2 linked regions of the Massilia sp. METH4 genome follow. The main gene of each other region encodes a partner of the protein of the gene in region 2 in a complex. Links are inferred from orthologs where the notes say so. Each region holds a gene or a part of one and is shown on either strand. Other genes may lie near its edges.

Evidence for each region.
Region 1: the proteins of eno (region 2) and V6Z91_RS01950 are in contact, whole or in part, in a solved structure (PDB 2FYM), measured with the Escherichia coli proteins. The link is inferred for Massilia sp. METH4 from one-to-one orthologs.

What each region holds. Positions count from the first base shown.
Region 1 is NZ_CP146614.1:418,840-429,696, reverse strand. What follows is about bases 7,064-10,857. They hold V6Z91_RS01950 (Rne/Rng family ribonuclease), read right to left. Parts: upstream 10,555-10,857; coding sequence 7,264-10,554; downstream 7,064-7,263. Other genes in these bases: chrA (chromate efflux transporter), read right to left, coding at 7,064-7,217. In the rest of the region: DNA recombination protein RmuC, read left to right, coding at 1-545; V6Z91_RS01970 (hypothetical protein), read right to left, coding at 2,155-2,559; gephyrin-like molybdotransferase Glp, read right to left, coding at 2,857-4,731; GTP 3',8-cyclase MoaA, read right to left, coding at 4,733-5,845; more of chrA, read right to left, coding at 5,886-7,063. UniProt on the Escherichia coli protein: Endoribonuclease that plays a central role in RNA processing and decay. Required for the maturation of 5S and 16S rRNAs and the majority of tRNAs. Also involved in the degradation of most mRNAs.
Region 2 is NZ_CP146614.1:260,818-270,810, forward strand. What follows is about bases 7,064-9,993. They hold eno (phosphopyruvate hydratase), read right to left. Parts: upstream 9,206-9,993; coding sequence 7,922-9,205; downstream 7,064-7,921. Other genes in these bases: mqo (malate dehydrogenase (quinone)), read right to left, coding at 7,064-7,074; ftsB (cell division protein FtsB), read right to left, coding at 7,507-7,860; kdsA (3-deoxy-8-phosphooctulonate synthase), read right to left, coding at 9,454-9,993. Outside these bases: V6Z91_RS01250 (ChuX/HutX family heme-like substrate-binding protein), read right to left, coding at 197-1,339; V6Z91_RS01255 (TonB-dependent receptor), read right to left, coding at 1,350-3,608; V6Z91_RS01260 (ammonium transporter), read right to left, coding at 3,871-5,076; more of mqo, read right to left, coding at 5,356-7,063. UniProt on the Escherichia coli protein: Catalyzes the reversible conversion of 2-phosphoglycerate (2-PG) into phosphoenolpyruvate (PEP). It is essential for the degradation of carbohydrates via glycolysis.

The sequences.
Region 1 (10,857 bases), 150 kb from region 2 along the record:
AGCGCCTGCTGGAGGCGGCCGAGCGGGCCGATGCCGATGGCGTGGCGCTGGCCGGCCGCGAGCTGGAGCGGGCCGTGCGGGTGGAAGCGAAGACCATCGCGGAAAAATACCTGTGCCCGCCGCAGACGACCGATTTCGCGATCCTGTTCCTGCCCACCGAAGGGCTGTACGCGGAAGTGATGCGCCGCCCGGGCCTGGCGGACGAATTGCAGCGGGTGAACCGCATCAGCATCGCCGGGCCGTCCACGCTGTCGGCCCTGCTGAACAGCCTGCAGATGGGGTTCCGGACGCTGGCGCTGGAAAAACGCTCGTCCGAAGTGTGGCAGGTGCTGGGCGCCGTGAAGACGGAGTTCGCCAAGTTCGGCGACGTGCTGGCGGCGACCAGGACCACGCTCGAGCGGGCGGCGAAGAACATCGAGTCGGCGGAAGTGCGCAGCCGCCAGATGGCAAGGAAATTGAAATCCGTCGAGGCGCTGCCGGCCGAGGCGGCGGAACTGTTGCTGGGCCGGCAGGTCGAACACGAACTGGACGCGACGGACAACTGAGGAGGCCGCCATGCCGAGCCATCGCAACAAGGTCGTCAGTGCGCAGGAGGCGGTCGGCAGGATACGCGATGGCGACACGGTCGCCACCGGCGGCTTCGTCGGCGTGGGCTTCGCCGAGAACATCGCCGTGGTGCTGGAACGGCGTTTCACTTCGCAGGGCACTCCCCGCGACCTCACGCTGCTGTACGCGGCCGGCCAGGGCGACGGCCGCGAGCGCGGCCTGAACCACTTCGGCCACGAGGGCCTGGTGAAACGCGTGATCGGCGGCCACTGGGGCCTGGTGCCGAAGCTGCAGCACCTCGCCATCGAGAACCGCATCGAGGCCTACAACCTGCCGCAAGGCGTGATCAGCCAGCTGTTCCGCGACACGGCCGCCGGCAAGCCCGGCCTGCTCACGCACGTGGGGCTGGGTACCTTCGTCGATCCGCGCCACGGCGGCGGCAAGGTGAATGCCCGCACCGTCGAGAATCTGGTTGAACTGACGACGATCGGCGGCCACGAATGGCTGTTCTACAAGGCCATCCCCGTGAACGTGGCGATCATCCGCGGCACCACGGCCGACAGCGCCGGCAACGTGACGATGGAGCGCGAAGCCCTCACGCTCGAAGCGCTGGCGATCGCCATGGCCGCGCACAACAGCGGCGGCATCGTCATCGTGCAGGTCGAGCGCCTGGCCGCCTGCGGCACGCTGCCGCCGCGCCAGGTGCGCATCCCCGGCATCCTGGTCGATTGCGTGGTCGTCGCCGAGCAGCCGGAATACCACATGCAAACCTTCGGCACCCCCTACGATCCCGCCTTCGCGGGTGAGCTGCGCGTGCCGCTGGACAGCTACGCCCCCATGCCGCTATCGGCCCGCAAGGTGATCGCGCGCCGCGCGTTGCTGGAGCTGGCCGACGGCGACATCGTCAACCTCGGCATCGGCATGCCCGAGGGCGTGGCCGCGGTGGCGGCCGAGGAAGGCATGCTGGACCGCTTCACGTTGACGGCCGAGCCGGGCGTCATTGGCGGCATGCCGGCGGGCGGCCTGGACTTCGGCGCCACGGTAAACCCCGACGCCGTCATCGACCAGCCGTACCAGTTCGACTTCTACGACGGCGGTGGCCTCGACGTGGCGATCCTCGGCCTGGCGCAGGCCGACCGGCACGGCAACCTGAACGTGAGCAAGTTCGGCCGCAAGCTGGCCGGTGCCGGCGGCTTCATCAACATCAGCCAGAGCGCCCGCAAGGTGGTATTCATCGGCACGTTCACGGCCGGCTCGCTCGAAGTGGCGATCGGCGATGGCGGCCTGCGCATCGTGCGGGAAGGCGAATCGCGCAAGTTCGTGCACGAAGTCGAGCACCGCACCTACAGCGGCGCCGTCGCGCTGGAGCGGGGGCAGGAGGCGCTGTTCGTCACGGAGCGGTGCGTGTTCCGCTTGACGCCGCAGGGGCTGGAGTTGTGCGAGGTGGCGCCGGGTATCGATATCGGGCGGGATATCCTGGCGCGGATGGATTTTGTGCCGCGCATCGCGGCGGAGGTGAAGGTGATGGATGCGCGCTTGTTCGGGGAGGGGGCGATGGGAAGCGAGAATGCGCGGTGAGCGGCTCGCAAGCAAGACCGCGGATCCGCATCAACGCACCGCTCCGTCGAGGTCTAACGTCTGCTCGGTGAAAGCGGCCTGGAACACGGCTTCGATCCGTGCCAGTTCCTCGTCGGTAAGTTCCTCGAACTGTAACCGCTTGCCTTTCGAAAGTGTCCCGTTGTTCTGGTACAGCAGCTTGATCAACATGTCGAGGCGTGCATTAGGCATGTCCACTACATCGCGGATCGATAACTTGGCCTGGTCATAGCCGCGGATGAACATGATTTCGGTGACGAGTTCGGTATTGATCGTCTGTTCCACCGCATGCAGCAGGTATGCGGCTTTCCACATAGGCCAGGATGCGGGGAGTGCCCAGTCTGGCGAAGGACTGATCAAGGACATCAAGATTGAAATCGTCGTACTTGAGGGCGAACACAAGGTGATCGAACGCATCGTCACCGGGCCAGTAGTTCGGTTGAAAAATTTCCTGCACTAGCCCTGGCTCGGTTACATCCGAAGGCGCACGGGCACCGATGTACGACTCGTGCGACAATGGGAATGCAGTAAGGCCCAGCTCCCTGATGAGCCACGTATATCCCACCGGCCGGTCAGGCATATTCATTGTAATTCCCGTACCAATACCGTTTAAACGCCTTCGGTCTCCCATAAAAACGTTGGAACAAATCCCAAAACGTTAAAAAATTCGCGCTTTTGCATAGAAACGTGAAAACCGGACCAGCGTACCCAGGCCTAAACCAGCCCCTCGAACATCAACACCTCGACTAGGTCCCCAGCCGTTATATTGCCGCGCTCATCCGGCAACACGACGATGCAATTGGCCTCGGTCATCGAGCGCAGGATGCCCGACCCCTGGGCGCCGGTGATGCGCACTTCGCGCGTGCCGTCCGGCGCCACGGAGAGGATGCCGCGCTGGAATTCGGTGCGGCCCGGCCGCTTGCGGATGGCTTGGGCGGAGCGCGCCTGCACCAGCAGGTCGGCCGGGGCGTCGGCACCCATCATGCGCAGCAGGGCGGGGCGGGCGAAGAAGTAGAACGAGACCATCACGGCCACCGGATTGCCGGGCAGGCCGAACAGGAAGGCGTCGTGGCCATCCGCGCCGATCCGGCCGAAGGCCATCGGGCGGCCGGGGCGCATGCCGATCGTCCAGAATGCCACCTCGCCCAGGCGCGCCATGATATCGCGCGTGTAGTCGGCGGCGCCGGCCGACACGCCGCCCGACGTCACGATCGCGTCCGCGCTCTGGCAGGCGTCGCGCAGCGCCGCTTCCAGCGCGGCCGGGTCATCCTTCACGATACCCATGTCCACCAGCTCGCAGCCCAGGCGCGTGAGCATGCCGAACAGCGTGTAGCGGTTGCTGTCGTACACGCAGCCTTGCGCCAGGGGTTCGCCAACCGAGCGCAATTCGTCGCCGGTGGAGAAAAACGCCACGCGCAGCCGGCGCCGTACGGGCACCTCGGCCATGCCGAGCGAGGCGATCAGCCCCAGGTCGGCGGGGCGCACGATCTTGCCGGCCGGGAGCGCCGCGCGGCCTTCCATCAGGTCTTCGCCCTTCAGCCGGCGATTGTCGCCCGGGCGGATGCTGCGCGGGGCGATGGTCACCCAGTCATCCTCGACGCCGGCCGCATGTTCCTGCGGCAGCACCGTGTCGCAGCCTGAAGGCATCACCGCGCCGGTCATGATGCGCAGGCACTGGCCGGGGCCGGGTACCAGGCCGGACGGGCGGCCGGCGAAATCGGTACCGATCACTTTCAGCTTGGTCGCATGGTCCGGCGACAACTGGGCGCCGTCGAAGGCGAAACCATCCATCGCCGAATTGTCGTGGGCGGGCACGCTGATCGGCGAGATCACGTCCTCGGCAAGCACGCGGCCCAGGGCGGCGCGCAGCGCCACCATTTCCACGCCGCGCACGGGGCGCACGAATTGTTCGATGACCTGTCGCGCGCGCCGCACGGGCATTGCGCCGGGATCCAGGTCCGCGGTGAGTTCCTGCAGGCTTTGCGCGCGGTCTTCGCGCGCCAGTTCGTCCAGCGTATTGATGTTGCGGAATGCGGCGGCGTCGTTGAACAGCACTTCGGCCACCTTCAGGCCGTCGTGCCAGCCATCCATCTTGCGGCCGCCGGCGGCCAGGTAGGCGTCGAGCCGGGGCAGCACGGCCGTCTTCATCAGCGCAAAGACGGGATGCGGCTGCTTGCGCGCGGCGCCGGCGTCATCGGCTTCCATCGTCACGGCCATGGCCAGGTCGGCATCCTGCGCGCGCAATGCCTCGCGCAACCGTTGCACCAGGTCTTCCGGCACGAAGGGCGAGTCGCACGGCACGGTGGCCAGCAGGGGCGTCGCGCAGTGGCGCAAGCCCGTCTGCAGGCCGGCCAGCGGCCCCTCGAAACCTGCCAGCTCATCGGGCAACACCATGGCGCCTAGCGCCGCATAAGTGTCGCCGTTGCGGTTGGCGCTGATCGTCACCGCCGCCACCTGCGGGGCCAGGCGGCGCAGCACATGCGCCACCAGCGTCGCGCCGCGGAACGGTTGCAGGCCCTTGTCCACATGGCCCATGCGGCTGCCGCGGCCGCCCGCGAAGATGAGGCCGCTGACGTCGTCGTCTCTCAAATCACCCTCCGATATAGGACATTTCGACCTTGCGCCCGCGGCTGCCCGGCAATCCGTCCGTATTGATCGTGCGCAGTTCCGAATAGCGATCGCCGCGGGCCTGCCACAGGGCGCCGATCGCCCCGGCCAGCTCTTCGTCGCTGCGGCCTTCGCGCAGCAGGGCACGCAAGTCGTGGCCCTGGGTAGCGAACAGGCAGGTGTACAGCTTGCCCTCGGTGGACAGGCGGGCCCGCGTGCAGTCGCGGCAAAACGCCTGCGTCACGCTGGAAATGACGCCGATCTCGCCGCCGCCATCGGCATAGCGCCAGCGCGCCGCCGTTTCGCCCGTGTAGTTCGGGTCGGCCTGCACCAGCGGCAATTCGGCGCCGATCCGGCGCACGATCTCGGCCGAGGGAATCACATCCTTCATATTCCAGCCGTTCGAGGCACCCACGTCCATGAACTCGATGAAGCGCAGGATGTGTGGCGAGCCGTGGAAGTGTCGCGCCATCGGCAGGATTTCCTGCTCGTTGGTGCCGGCCTTGACGACCATATTGACCTTGATGGGCCCCAGGCCCGCCGCGTGGGCGGCTTCGATGCCGTCCAGCACGTCGGCGACGGCGAAGTCCACGTCATTCATGGCGCGGAACGTCGCGTCGTCCAGGGCGTCCAGCGATACCGTTACCCGCTGCAGGCCGGCATCCTTCAGCGCCTTCGCCTTGCGGGCCAGCAGCGAGCCGTTCGTCGTCAGCGTCAGGTCGAGCGGCTTGCCGTCAACGGTGCGCAGCGCGGCCAGCATCTCGATCAGCCGTTCGATATTCTTGCGCAGCAGGGGTTCGCCACCCGTGAGGCGGATCTTTTCCACGCCGTGGGCCACGAACTGGCGCGCCACGCGCGTGATTTCCTCGAACGTGAGCAGCGAGGAGTGGGGCAGGTACTGGTAATCCTTGTCGAACACTTCCTTCGGCATGCAATACACGCAACGGAAGTTGCAGCGGTCCGTGATCGAGATGCGCAGGTCGCGCAGGGGCCGCGCCAGGCGATCGCGCACTTCCCCGGTGGGCGCTTCGATCGACGCCGGGATCGCCGGCGGCCGGCTGCGGCCATCGGACAGGATGATGATCTTTTCGGTCATTTACTCAACTATGCTCATCGAGCGGATTAACTGGGCAGTATTATTTAAACTGCACTAAGGCATTGATTCCAAAGGCGTAATGTAGCACGAGGCCGACGATCGCACAGCCCGCGAGCAACTTTACGGGGCCCGTTTGCCACCGCAACAACGCCCAGGCGGCCACCGCGGCGATCGCCACCGCGGCCCAATCCCACTGCCCCCCGCCATGGAACACGTGATTGCCGAAGAAAACGGCCAGGCTGGCGATCACGCCGACCACGGCGGCCGAGATGGCCGTCAGCGGCGCCGTCATGCGGATATTGCCGCGCGTGGCTTCCACGAGTGGCCCGCCGGCCAGGATGAAGATGAACGAGGGCACGAACGTGAACCAGGCGGCGACAAACGCGCCCGCCATGCCGGATGCGACCGGGTTGCCCAGCACCAGGTGTGTCCAGCCGCCGACGAAACCCACGAAGGCGTTCACCATGATCAGCGGGCCGGGCGTGGTCTCGCCCAGCGCCAGGCCGTCGATCATCTGTGCCGCCGTCAGCCAGCCGTGGGTTTCCACGCCGCCCTGGTAAACGTACGGCAGCACCGCATAGGCGCCGCCGAACGTGAGCAGCGCGGCTTTCGTGAAGAACCAGCCCATCTGCGCGAGTGGATTGGTCAGGCCCGTCAGCGCTGCCACGGCCAGCCAGCTGGCCGCCATGATGGCCACGCCCAAGGCGGAGGCGGCGGCAAGCTTGCCCCATGTGAAGCGGGCATGCGGCGGCGTTGGCGTATGGTCGTCGATCACGGCGCCCCGGAGCGTCGATGATGCCTTCGTGTGGCCGGGTGCCCCCGGCATGAATGCTTCCGGCCGCTGCCGCGCGCCGAGCCAGCCGAGCACGGCCGCGCCCAGCACGACCGCCGGGAAGGGCACGTCCAGCATGATGGCCAGGAAGGCGGCACAGGCCAGGCCTGCGAGCAGGGCATTCTTCAGCGTGCGCCGCCCGATGCGCCACGTGGCAGCGAGCACGAGCGCCACGACGGCTGGCTTGATACCATACAGCACCGCCGCGATGGCGGGCAGGTGGCCGAACGCGAGGTAGATCCAAGCCAGCCCCATCAGGATCAGCAGCGAGGGCAGCAGGAACAGCACGCCGGCCGCGATGCCGCCGCGTGCCCGGTGCAGCAACCAGCCGATGTAGACGGCCAGCTGCGTGGCCTCCGGCCCCGGCAGCAACATGCAATAGTTCAACGCATGCAGGAAGCGCTGCTCGGAAACCCAGCGGCGCCGCTCCACGAGCTCGGCATGCATCATCGCGATCTGGCCGGCCGGGCCGCCAAAGCTGATGAAGCCCAGCTTCAGCCAGTAGCGCAGCGCGGTAGAGAAAGAGGGGGCAGGGGGCATGGCGAAAAAAAAGGGAAGCCGTGGCTTCCCTTTTCAATGGCTGCGATCAGCGTCGGGTATCCACCTGCACCAGCGGCTCGTCGGAGACTGGCGGGGCGGGCTTGCGGGTGCGGCGTACCCGGACCGGCGGCTCTGCGTGTGCCGCCGCTTCCTGGGCGGCCCGCAGCTTGGCCGGATCGGTCGCGGCCATCTGCAGGCCTGCAGCCGCCAGGACCGCCTGCAGGTCTGTCGCTGCCGGGGCAGGAGCAGGAGCAGGAGCAGGCTGCGCGGCCGGGGCAGGAGCAGGAGCAGGCTGCGCGGCCGGCGCGGCGACCGGTATCGGCTGGGTTGCCACGGCTTCGGCGGAAACCGCCTCTACCGTTGCAATCTCGGCGGCGGCCGGCACGACGACCGCGGTTTCCACGACCGGCAACACATCGGCGGCGGCGGCGGGCGCGGTGGCCGGCGTTTCCTGGGCCGGTGCGTGGGGGGCGGCCGGCGGCAGCGGTTCGGCGGCCGGAGCCTGCACGATTTCCGCTTCGGCCGGTTCGATGGCGACGGGGGCCGGCGCTGCGGCAGCGGGTGCCTGCTGAGCCACCACTTCCGCCGGGGCCGCTTGCGCAGTTACGGGCGGCAGCGGTTCGGCGGCCGGTGCCTGGACGATTTCCGCTTCGGCCGGTTCGATCGCCACAGGTTCCGCCTCGACAGGCAGGGTTTCGGCAGCCTGGGCCGGCTGCACCGCTTCCGCGGCCGCCGGAGCCACCTCGGCCGCAGCCGTGCGCTGGGCCGGTTCCACGGCAGGGGCATGCTCGACAGCCTCGATCGCGGCAGCGGCGGCAGCCACCGGCTCCGGCTGGGCCGGCGCCTTCGGCGCTTCGACCGGTGCGGCCGCTGCTTCGCGGGCGCCGGCTTCGGCATCCTCGGCCACGACGGTGGCGGTGACGGACTTGATGGCGTCGCCCTCGGCAGCGGCGAACTCGTCGCCTGCCTCCATCACTTCGCCTTCGGCGCCTTCACGCTCGCGGCGATTACGGTTGCGGCCGCCACGACGGCGGCGGCGGCGCGGTTCGTCGCCGCCTTCACCCGCTTCCAGCTCATCGCCTTCCGGTCCCGTGTTGCCGGTCGATTTCACCAGGCCGGGAGCTTCGGTGGCGGGCGCAACAGGAGCCGCCGCCGTGCCGGTGCCGACCGGGCCGACGCCGGCCGCGGCCAGCGCCAGTTCCTCGGCTTTCGCTTCGGCCGGCTGGGCTTTCGGTTCGCGCGGCTCGCGCGGCGGGCGGGCTTCGCGCGGTTCGCGCTGCGCTCGCTCGGCCCGTTCCGGGCGTTCCGCGCGTTCGGGGCGCGGCGTCACGGCAGCTTCGGCGGTCTCGGCCTTGTCCACGGATTTCTCCAGGCCTTTTTCCACGCCTTTTTCCAATTTTTCACGCGGTTCGCGCGGTGGGCGCGGCGGACGGGCCGGGCGGGCTTCCGCAGCCGGTTTCACGGCCTCCTCGCGTGGTTCCTTGGGACCGCGTGGCGGACGGGCGCGCGGTGCACGGGCGTTCTTGTCGGCGCGCTCGGCCGGTGCGGCGGCGGCCGGCTTCGTCACGATGGCCGGGGCGGCCGGCGGAGCCGGTTCCTCGGTCTTGCCGGTGAAGAAGGAGACCAGCTTGGCGAAGAAACCTTTTTCGGCCGGTGCCGGGGCGGCCACCGGTGCCGGTGCGGCCGGCTGTACCGGCGCGGGCGCCGGGGTGCGGTCCACCATCGGGGCCGGCTGGCTCGGCGTGATCGTCTTGACGACGGCTTCCTGGCGCGGCTTCTGCTCTTCCTTCTGGCGCTTGGCGAACGACATGTCCGTCTCGGCCTGCTCGGCCATCGTGTAGCTGGCGGCCACGTCTTCCAGGCGCGGATCGTCGTGCTTGATGCGCTCGAGCTTGTAGTGCGGCGTGTCCAGGTGCTTGTTCGGCACCAGGATCACGGTGATGCGGTGGCGGTTCTCGATCTTGAGCACCTCGCCGCGCTTCTCGTTGAGCAGGAAGGCGGCCACGTCGACCGGCACCTGCACGTGGATGGCGGCGCTGTTTTCCTTCATCGCCTCTTCCTGGATGATGCGCAGCACCTGCAGGGCGGACGAGTCGGTATCACGGATATGGCCGGTGCCAGAGCAGCGCGGGCAAGTCACGTGCGAGCCTTCGGACAGCGATGGGCGCAGGCGCTGGCGCGACAGTTCCATCAGGCCGAAGCGGGAGATCTTGCCCATCTGCACGCGTGCACGGTCATGGTGCAGCGCGTCCTTCAGGCGCTGTTCCACTTCGCGCTGGTTCTTCGACACTTCCATGTCGATGAAGTCGATCACGATCAGGCCGCCCAGGTCGCGCAGGCGCAGCTGGCGGGCCACTTCCTCGGCCGCTTCGCAGTTGGTGTGGAAGGCGGTGGTTTCGATGTCGGAACCGCGGGTGGCGCGGGCCGAGTTGACGTCCACGGAAACCAGCGCTTCGGTGTGGTCGATCACGATGGCGCCGCCGGAAGGCAGGGGCACCGTGCGGCTGTAGGCCGTTTCGATCTGGTGTTCGATCTGGAACCGGGAGAACAGCGGCACGTCATCGCTGTAGCGCTTCACGCGGTGCACCATGTCGGGCATCACGTGGCTCATGAACTGGTGCGCTTGTTCGTAGATCTCGTCCGTATCGATCAGGATCTCGCCGATATCCGGCTGGAAGTAGTCGCGGATCGCGCGGATCACGAGCGACGATTCCTGGTAGATCAGGAAGGCGCCGGAGGCGGCCTTGGACGCGCCTTCGATGGCACGCCACAGCTGCATCAGGTAGTTCAAGTCCCACTGCAGCTCTTCCACGGTGCGGCCGATGCCGGCGGTGCGGGCGATCACGGACATGCCCTGCGGCAAGTCCAGCTTGTCCATCGTTTCGCGCAGTTCCTGGCGTTCCTCGCCTTCGACACGGCGCGAGACGCCGCCGCCGCGCGGGTTATTCGGCATCAGCACCAGGTAGCGGCCGGCCAGCGAGATGAACGAGGTCAGCGCCGCGCCCTTGTTGCCGCGCTCTTCCTTTTCCACCTGGACGACGATTTCCTGGCCTTCGCGCAGCGCATCCTTGATGGTGGCGTTGCGTACGTCGATGCCTTCACGGAAATAGCTGCGGGCCACTTCCTTGAACGGCAGGAAACCGTGGCGGTCTTCGCCATAGCTGACGAAGCAGGCTTCGAGCGACGGTTCGATGCGGGTGATGACGCCTTTGTAGATATTGGACTTGCGTTGCTCGCGTCCGGCGGTTTCGATGTCGATGTCGATCAGTTTCTGTCCATCGACAATGGCTACGCGCAGCTCTTCCTGCTGCGTAGCGTTGAACAACATGCGTTTCATTTTTTATTTGACTCCGCGACCCTTCGGCCAAATGCGCCGCCCACGCTCGTGAGGCATGAGCGGCAACCGTACAAGGATATACGCGGGAACTAAGGAGGCTGCGGGGAAATGCCTCGTCGTGCGGCAGCGCGCAGGCGCAGCTGCCGCAGTGGGCGCATGAGGCCGATCGTCATGCCGAGTTCGCACCACCTGCAACTCATCCTGTCCGGCCGATTGCGATGAAAAAATCGCAACGGAAGGCCGCGGAGAATGCGGGCGTGCGCAATTGGTCGAGCCAGGCCATCTTGTGTGGTGCCTGGCGAA
Region 2 (9,993 bases):
CAGCGCCAAAGCGGCATGGGGACGCATGTGCATGCTCCCTCTTACCCGCAACAATGCCGGTGGGGCGCCGTCGCGGCTAGCGCGGGGGAAAACCGGTGTCGGACACCATGCATGGTGTCCGACACCGATACGCATCGGCCACGGGTATCGATCGGCGCGCGGGACACCGCGGCCCATTGGCCGCGGGCGCCGGTCATTATGCTTTCGGGAGCGCCGCCACGAGGTCCAGCCACGCCTGCGGCTGCGGCTTGCCCCGCTCGCGCACGCCGAAGAAGGTGACGACCAGCTCGCCCTTGTCGTCGTAGAACTCCACCGATGTCACGCCGGCCCGCTGCAGCACATAGCCGGCCTTGAACGCCTTGTCGCGCAGGTGCAGGTTGAAGTCCGGGTCCAGCACGTTGAAGTAGCCGGCCGATTCCTGCACCTTGTTCACCTTGCCGCTGTAGATCTGCGTGACGGCGCCATTGCCGACGAAGGCCATGATCGGCACCTGCTGCGCGGAGGCCTGTTCCAGCAACCGGCGCACGGCTTGCGCGGTCACCTTCGTCACCATCCCGCCCGGCGCCAGGCGCAGTGCCTGTTCGCGCGACAGCTTGAACTCGGCGACGATGCGATTGAACTGGTGCACGTCCGACATCTCCTTCCACGCCTGCTGGAACTCCTTCACGTCCACCGCCGCGTCGGGCGTCTCGGCGGCCTTCGGTGCCATCGGCACGATGGCCAGCTTGCCGTCCTGCTGCGGATGGCGGAAGTCGGCCACCAGCTTGTCGAACACGGCCACCTTGCCGTCATCCTTCAGGTACACCTTGTGGATGGCGGTGCCGTTCTCGTCGAAGAATTGCAGGCTGCGCGACACGGCGCCGTCCCTGCCCGGCTGCACGACGGCGAACGCATGCTTCCACTTGGCGAAGTGGAAGCGCAGGTCGATCGGCCCGCCCAGGTAGCCGCCGGCGATGTTCAGTTCGCGCGCTTCCCGTTCGGCATCCTTGGCGCCTTCGTCACCTTGCTTGGCGATGCGCGTGGCCACGCCGGTGACTTCGATCACGCCATTCTCGTTGCGCGTTAGCGCCATCACCTTGCCCAGGTCCAGCGCGCGGCGCATGATCTCGCGCGGCGCATGACTGGTATCGGCCAAGCGCGTGACGGTGGTGCCGATGCCGGTGGCCAGCAGCTCGGCTTCGGAGACGTTCAATTGCTTCGCGGCGTCGCGGATGCCGAGCTTGGGCTGTTCGGCGCGCAGCGCAGTCCAGCGTTCGGCCAGCGTGGCCGCATGGGCGTGACCCAGCAGCAGTGCGCCGGACAGGGCCAGAAGTTGAAGGGTACGGCGGCGGGTCTTCATGGTTTTCTCCTTAGTAGATCAGTTTGAGCGTGACGGCACCGTAGCGGCCCGGGCGGGCCTGGCGTTCGATGTCGGCCAGCGTGGCGGCCGTGGTGCCGGCGGCGAGGCTGCGCGACGATGCGTAGTCCCAGTATTTTTTGTCGGCCAGGTTGTAGATGCCGGCCGTGATCGTGGCGTGCCTGCCGATATTCCAGTAGGCCGTCAGGTCGGCCACGGTGGCGCCGGGCACCGCGAAGCGCGCGCCGGTCGAATTCGAGATCACGTCAGCCTCGGCCTGTTTGCCGCGCACGTTGAAGATCGACAGCGCCGCCCCACCCCGCTTGCCCGGGTCGTCCCACGCGAAGGTGGTGCTGATCTTGCGCGGCAGGGTTGATGCCAGTTCGCTTTCGGCACCCGTTTCGGTATTGCGTGCCTTGCTGTGCTGGACGCCCGCCGCCAGCGTCACGCTAGCGCCGTCCAGCGCGGCGTACCATTCGCCCAGCGCAAGGCTGCTGGAGAATTCCGCGCCCCACGTCTTCGCCTCGCCCACGTTCTCCGGCCGGAACAGGCCCTGCGTGATGGTCGGATAATTGACGGGGTCGAGCGGCTGCGTCGCGTACTCGATGAAGTTCCTGTACTTCGTGTGGAAGGCCGATGCCTGCATCGTCACGCCGCGTGCAGGCTGGCCTTTCAGGCCCAGCTCGAAAGCGTTGCTGGTTTCCTTCTTCAGGTCGGCGTTACCCAGCACCGCGTAGCCGGTGCCGCTGCCGGTATAGCTGAACGAATCGTAGGTGCCGGAAATTTCCGCCGCCGTCGGCAGCCGCGTGCCGCGCGTGTACTTCGCATACGCCGTCAGCTCGGGCTGGAACTTCCACGCCAGCTCCAGGCTCGGCGTGAAGTAGTCGTCCTTGCGCTTGCGTAATTCATTGCGGGCTGCCGGCACCGCCACCACGTACTGCTCGATATTCTTCGGCTCCATCTCACGCCAGTCGTAGCGCAGGCCTGGGGTCAGGGTCAGCCCGTCGGCCAGTGCCAGGTCGACGCTGGCGAAGGCGGCCAGCTTCGTCGTGTCCGTGTCGACCATGCGGTTCTTGTTCGTGATCTGGTGCGCGCCGGTGGCCAGCACGGTGCGGTCTTCGCGCCAGGGCCGCCGCGTGTCGACGTCTTCGGCGCTGATGCCATAAGCGAGACGATGCGCGCCGAGCTGCTTGAAGGCGTTGCTGGCCAGGCCGCGGCTCTTGTTGATGTAACCCGTCTCGATCGAGCGGAAGTAGCGCTGGCCAGTCGACACGTAGGGGCTGGTCGTGTGGTCGTCCACCTCGGCGTTCTGAACGTAGATGCGCGATTCGAGCTTGTCGAACAGCGCAGCCTTGCCGATGAATTCGTGGTCCAGCGAGAACCGGCTGCGCCGCGTGCTGGACGCCTGGTCGACGCCTTCCGGGTACAGCGCGCTGGTCTTGTTGATGTACTCGCGGGTATGGCTGGCCTGGTAGGCGTCGATGGTGGCGGTGACCTTTTGGCCGGCGAGCGGCGACCATGCCAGCTTGGCCAGCAAGGCATCGGAATCCCAGTCGTCCGGGTTCAGCACGGCATTGCCTTCCGACTCGACCTCGCTGCCTTCGCGGTGCACGAACAGCGCCAGGATCTGCAGGTCGCCCGCCTGCGCGGCGCCCGTGACGGCGTGCATGCGCATGTGGTTCGAACCATCGTAGCCGAACTTGTAGTCGGCATGGACGGGACGCTCGGCGCTCACGTAATCCTCGGGGGACTTGGTGACGAAGCGCACCGCACCGCCCAGGCCCGGCGTGCCGGGACCGGTGGTCGTGGTGCCGGACGCGATGTTCACCTCACGGAATGTCTCGGGGTCGAAATAATCGCGGCCGATGCCGAAGCTGGACAGGGTGGAACCATCGGGCTTCGGGGCGGCATCCGGCAGTGCAATGCCGTCGAGGTCCATGCTGACGCGGTTGCCGTCGATGCCGCGGATATTGAAGCCCGTGTTGCCGCTGCTGTCCCACACGCTGCCCGAGCCGCTTGCGGCATTCGGCACGCTGATCAGCGGCGCGTATCGCGTGATGTTCTGCATGTTCTGCGCCGCCTGGCGCGTGAGGTCGGCAGCGGTGACGGTGGTCGTCGTTCCTGCCTTGTCCTGGCCGCGCTCGGCGGTGACAGTGATTTCGCCGAGGGCGGTGGTGGTGGTGGGGGCGGCAGATTGCGCATGAGCCAGCGGCGCCAGCGCGGACATGATCAGCGCCGGCAGCAGGCGCCGGCGCGCGGTAAGTGCATCCATGATGTTCCAGTCAGAGAGTCAGTCGGGAGCTGGCTCCTGGATCGGAACAGGTGGCTGGCAAAGGCCACCATCTTAATGCGAATGATTCTTATTTTCAAGACAGAAATGTTGCAAAAAACCCGGTGACAGGCACCCCTTTCCGGGAAATGTTTCCTGGAACGCGGAGCCTGTCACCGGTTTTGCGGAAACATTGCCGGAAAATCGGTGCCTGTCACCGGTCTCGCGGCTCGGTATGTTCTGTACGTACCGTGGCAGATTGGCATCAGCCGGCCAGCGTTTCGCGTTCCGGGGTGGCGCTGATCTTGTGGATGGAGAGGTCGGCGCCGTCGAATTCCTGTTCGGGGTCGAGGCGCAGGCCGACGGTGGCCTTGAGGACGCCGTACACCAGCGCTCCGCCGGCGACGGCGATGACGATGCCCAGCACCGTGCCGGCCAGTTGCGACATGAAGGAAACCCCGCCGAGCCCGCCCAGCGCGTGGCTGCCGAAGATGCCGGCCGCGATGCCGCCCCAGGCGCCGCACAGGCCGTGCAGCGGCCATACGCCCAGCACGTCGTCGATCTTCCAGCGGTTTTGCGCCAGCGTGAACATCACCACGAAGATGGCACCGGCCACCGCGCCGGTGGCCAGGGCGCCGAGCGGATGCATCAGGTCCGAGCCGGCGCACACGGCCACCAGGCCGGCCAACGGGCCGTTATGGACGAAGCCGGGGTCGTTCTTGCCCAGCACCAGCGCGGCCAGCGTGCCGCCCACCAGGGCCATCAGCGAGTTGACGGCGACCAGGCCATTGATCTTGTCCAGCGTCTGCGCGCTCATCACGTTGAAGCCGAACCAGCCCACCGCGAGGATCCAGGCGCCCAGCGCCAGGAACGGAATGTTCGAGGGCGGATGCGCGGCGATGCGGCCATCCTTGCCGTAGCGTCCGCGGCGCGCCCCCAGCAGCAGCACGGCCGGCAGCGCGGCCCAGCCGCCCACTGCATGCACGACGACGGAGCCGGCGAAGTCATGGAACGGCGCCCCGAACATGGATTCCAGTGCGGCCTGGATGCCGAACCGGTTGTTCCAGGCGATGCCTTCGAAGAAGGGATAGATGAAGCCCACCAGCAGCGCCGTGGCGATCATTTGCGGGTAGAACCTGGCGCGCTCGGCGATACCACCGGAAATGATGGCCGGGATGGCGGCCGCGAACGTCAGCAGGAAGAAGAACTTGACGAGGTTGTAGCCATTGTTGGCAACCAGCGTATCGGTGGGGCCGAAGAAGTGCACGCCGTACGCGATGCCATAGCCCACCGCGAAGTACACGATGGTCGACACGGAAAAATCCACCAGTATCTTGACCAGTGCATTGACCTGGTTCTTCTTGCGCACGGTTCCCAGCTCGAGGAACGCAAACCCCGCATGCATCGCCAGCACCATGATGCCTCCCAGCAGGACAAACAAGGCATCGGCACCGCTCTTGAACGACTCCATCGACAGCCACTCCCTAACAAAGTGCAAAAGCACGCAGGGAGTGCAAGAACTGTGCCGTTATGGGGAGTGGAGTGCTTTGATGGTGCGCGATAGCGAACAAAGATGTTTCGCACCGTTATCGCCAGCTCATCAGCACTGGAGTGGTGCGCTGACGCGCCAAAATGGGGCTCATCCATGGTGAGACAGGCTGCCGGGCGGCCGGGCTCGCGTCGGCGTATTGTGCGAGAGTCCGCCGAAGGCGGACTCTCTTGATTGCTGCACGGTGTCAGCGTGGCAGCGTTACAGCGCGATGTCGGACACTTTCTTCAGTTGCCCAGGTTGACCAACCGGCGCCGTGCCGCCAGCGAAGCCCTCCAGGCTTGGCGATGCGATCGCCAGCTGCAGTGTTTCCGCGGTGGCCGCCCAGGTCGCCGCCAGCAGTTGCACGTTCTCGTTGAGCTTTTTCCCGTAGGACGGCACGATCTCACGGATCTTTGCCTGCCAGGCGGCGGTCTTCACGCGATCCGGGAATGCTTTCTCCAGCAGCGACAGCATGATCGCCGGCGAGGTGGAGCCGCCTGGCGACGCGCCCAGCAATGCCGATACCGAGCGGTCTGCCGACACCACGACTTCCGTACCGAGCTTCAATTGGCCGCCCTTGCCGGGAATGTCCTTGATGATCTGCACGCGCTGGCCGGCTTGCCACAGGCGCCAGTCTTCGTCCTTTGCCTCGGGCATGTAGCGGCGCAGCGCCGCCATCTTGTCTTCCCGGGACTGCTCCAGTTGCTCCGCCAGGTATTTCACCAGCGCGAATTCATGCACGCCTACCTGGAGTTGCGGCAGGACGTTGGACGCCGTGGTGGCCTTGCCGATATCGAAGTACGAGCCGTTCTTGAGGAACTTGGTGGACCAGGTAGCGAATGGCCCGAACAGCAACACGGTCTTACCATCGAGCACGCGCGTATCCAGGTGCGGCACCGACATCGGAGGCGAACCCGTATCCGCCAGGCCGTACACCTTGGCCAGGTGGCGCGACGTGATTGCCGGATTGTCCGTGACGAGGAACTCGCCGCCGACCGGGAAGCCGGCGTACTGCTTCGCTTCCGGAATGCCGGTCCGCTGCAGCAGGGGCAGCGCGGCGCCGCCGGCACCGATGAAGAGGTGCCGCGCATCGACCGTCTGGATCTTGGAATCGTCGTTGACGTCGAAGGCCGACACGCGCCAGGAACCATCGTCGTTGCGGGTGATGGAGCGCACCTCGTATCCGGTCGTGATACGGCTGCCGCGCGTCTCGCCGAGATGCTTGTAGAACTGGCGGGTGATCGACCCCAGGTTGACGTCGGTGCCGAGCGGCGAGCGGGTGGAGGTCACCACCTCGTCCGGCTTGCGGCCTTCCATCATGATCGGCACCCATGCGGCGATCTTGGCCGGATCGGTGGTCAGTTCCATGCCGGCGAACAGGGGCGAAGCCTTCAGCGCGGCGACGCGCTTTTGCATGAACTCGCGGTTCTCCTGGCCGAACACCAGGTTCATGTGCGGCGTCGAATTGATGAATTCGCGGGGATTGCCCAACACGCCCTTGCGCACCTGGTGCGCCCAGAACTGCCGCGAGATCTGGAACTTCTCGTTGATGTCGATCGCCTTGTCGATATGCACCTGCCCCTTGTCGTCCATCGGCGTGTAGTTCAGTTCGCAAAGCGCCGAGTGGCCGGTACCGGCATTGTTCCAGCCGTTGGAGCTTTCTTCGGCGACCTTGTCCAACCGTTCGAACACTTCAAACGTCCAGTTCGGTTCCAGCTCGGACAGATAGACACCGAGCGTCGCGCTCATGATGCCGCCGCCGATCAGCAGCACGTCAACCTTGCGATCCGCCTTGTCGGCACGGTATTGGCCGCCGAATGCAACGGAAGCGCCGCCCAGTACGGCCGCGGTGCCGGCGGCGGCACCGAGGAATTTGCGGCGGGAGAAGCGCTTGCCCTTGGCAGGCGCTGCGGGAGTGTTGCGATGTTCTTGAGTCATGGCATGGGTCCTTCCAGGAATCATTGAAAGCGGCAGCCCACCGTCCCTGGGGGCGGTGCGCACGCGAGCTGACGTGTTCGGAATTGCTTATCCAACGACGGCATGGCGAACATGCCGTGTCAGGGCGGGACTATCGTCCCGCATTGAGCAGAGTGTTTGTCAGGTCCAGCGGCAGGGGTTCCCTGCCGGCGCCGCGAAGAGCGCTTTGGGTAGCTGGCTGATCAGGCAGCCAAACTGGCCATTTTCGAACTCTTCAAATGCTTGCATGGGCTTGCAACGGGCGGTGCTTCGACGCTGAAGCAGCGATCATACTTGCCTGGGGACTATGAACCAATGAGGGTTTTTGCGTAGCGCCGCGATCTACCGGCGTGACGTGCCAGCCACCGACCGGCGGAAAGGATGTCGCGGTGGTCGCGGCGGACAGGCGCGTTGTCAGGGGCGGGCGGGCTTGGCGGGCTTGGCGGGTTCCTCGGCCGGCGGCGGGGCCGGCGTGGCGCCGTCGCCCGGGATCTGGCCCTTGCGCAGGATTTGCACGTAGATTTCGTTCTGCTTGATCATCGACAGCTCGTAGCGCGCGCGTTCTTCCACGGCACCGGTGCCATCCTTCAGGTCGCGCACCTCGGAGTCGAGCTTGGCATTGCGCTGCCGCAGTTGCTCGTTTTTCGCGTGGGCGGCTTCCACCTGCTGCTCCAGGTCCTGCACGCGCAGCCATCCGCCCTTCCCCAGCCATAATGGATATTGAATCAACAGCAGCAGGGCCGCCAGGGCAAGGGTGATCAGACGCATAGACAATAAAGAACCGGCCGGGAGTTCCGGCCGGTTGTAGTGGTGATTACTTCAGACGCAGTTATTTGAGATTATAGAATGCATCGCGGCCCGGATAGGAAGCGATATCGCCCAGATCTTCTTCGATGCGCAGCAACTGGTTGTATTTGGCCATGCGATCCGAGCGGGACATGGAGCCGGTCTTGATCTGCAAGGCGTTCAGGCCCACGGCGATGTCGGCGATCGTGGAATCTTCCGTTTCGCCCGAGCGGTGCGAGATCACGGCGGTGTAGCCGGCGCGCTTGGCCATTTCGATGGCGGCGAACGTTTCGGTCAGCGTGCCGATCTGGTTGATCTTGATCAGGATCGAGTTGGCGATGCCCTTCTGGATGCCTTCCTTCAGGATCTTGGTGTTGGTGACGAACAGGTCGTCGCCCACCAGCTGCACCTTCTTGCCCAGTGCCTGCGTCAGCAGCGCCCAGCCTTCCCAGTCGCCTTCGCCCATCGCGTCTTCGATCGAGATGATCGGGTACTTGTCGCACCAGGTGGCCAGCAGGTTCGTGAATTCCTGCGCGGTCAGGGACAGGCCCTCGCCTTCCAGCTCGTACTTGCCGTTCTTGTAGAACTCGGAAGCGGCGCAGTCCAGGCCCAGGGCGATCTGCGTGCCCGGCTCGTAGCCGGCTTCCTCGATGGCCTGGATGATCAGCTTGATGGCTTCTTCATGGTTCGCGACGGACGGTGCGAAGCCGCCTTCGTCGCCCACCGCCGTGGTCAGGCCCTTCTTGTGCAGGATCTTCTTCAGCGTGTGGAACACTTCGGCGCCGTAGCGCATCGCTTCCTTGAAGGTCGGTGCGCCGACCGGGATGATCATGAATTCCTGGATGTCCAGGTTGTTGTCGGCGTGCGCGCCGCCATTGATCACGTTCATCATCGGCACCGGCATCTGCATCGAACCGGAACCGCCGAAGTAGCGGTACAGCGGCAGGCCGGCTTCTTCCGCGGCGGCCTTGGCGACAGCCATCGACACGGCCAGCATCGCGTTGGCGCCCAGGCGCGACTTGTTCTCGGTGCCGTCCAGGTCGATCAGGGTGCGGTCCAGGAAGGCCTGTTCGTTGGCATCCAGGCCCATGATCGCTTCGGAGATCTCGGTGTTGATGTTCTCGCATGCCTGCAGCACGCCCTTGCCGAAGAAGCGCTTCGGATCGCCGTCACGCAGCTCGATCGCCTCGCGCGAACCGGTCGACGCGCCCGAAGGCACGGCCGCACGGCCCATCACGCCCGACTCCAGCAGCACGTCGCATTCGACGGTCGGGTTGCCGCGCGAGTCGATGATCTCGCGGCCGATGATATCTACGATTGCACTCATGTGTAGTCTCCAAGGTGGTGGAAAGCAGGTGACGGCGCGGCCGGGCTCGCTGCATGCTGGCTTGTAAAAGGCCTTGCAACATTAGCCACGCGCAAAAATTGCAGCAAGCGTAACAGAGGATGGCCTCGGAGGGAAGCGCGGCGGGGCTGTCGATACTCTTAAAGGGCCACTGAAAAACAAAAAACCCAACGGCAGAAAACTGCCGTTGGGTCCTCGTGCGGCCAGCCAGACGCAGGCTCAAAAACGGATCACTCGAAGCTGTCTTCGAGGAAGCCTGCCTTCTTCGTGATGCGATCGAGCTCGATCAGCGTGGACAGCAACTCCTTCATGCGCCCCAGCGGCACGGCGTTCGGGCCGTCCGACAGCGCGGTGGCCGGCGTGGGGTGGGTTTCCATGAACAGGCCGGCCACGCCCACGGCGACGGCCGCGCGCGACAGCACGGGCACCATGTCGCGCATGCCGCCCGACGACGTGCCGTTCCCGCCTGGCAGCTGCACCGAGTGCGTGGCGTCGAACACTACCGGGGCGCCGGTCTCGCGCATGATCGCCAGCGAGCGCATGTCGGACACCAGGTTGTTGTAGCCGAACGAGGCGCCGCGTTCGCAGGCGAGGAAGTTGTTCTCGTTCAGGCCCTTCGCGCGGGCGGCGGCACGGGCCTTGTCGATCACGTTCTTCATGTCGTGCGGCGCGAGGAACTGGCCCTTCTTGATGTTCACCGGCAGGCCGGACTGCGCACAGGCCGTGATGAAGTCGGTCTGGCGGCACAGGAAGGCCGGCGTCTGCAGCAC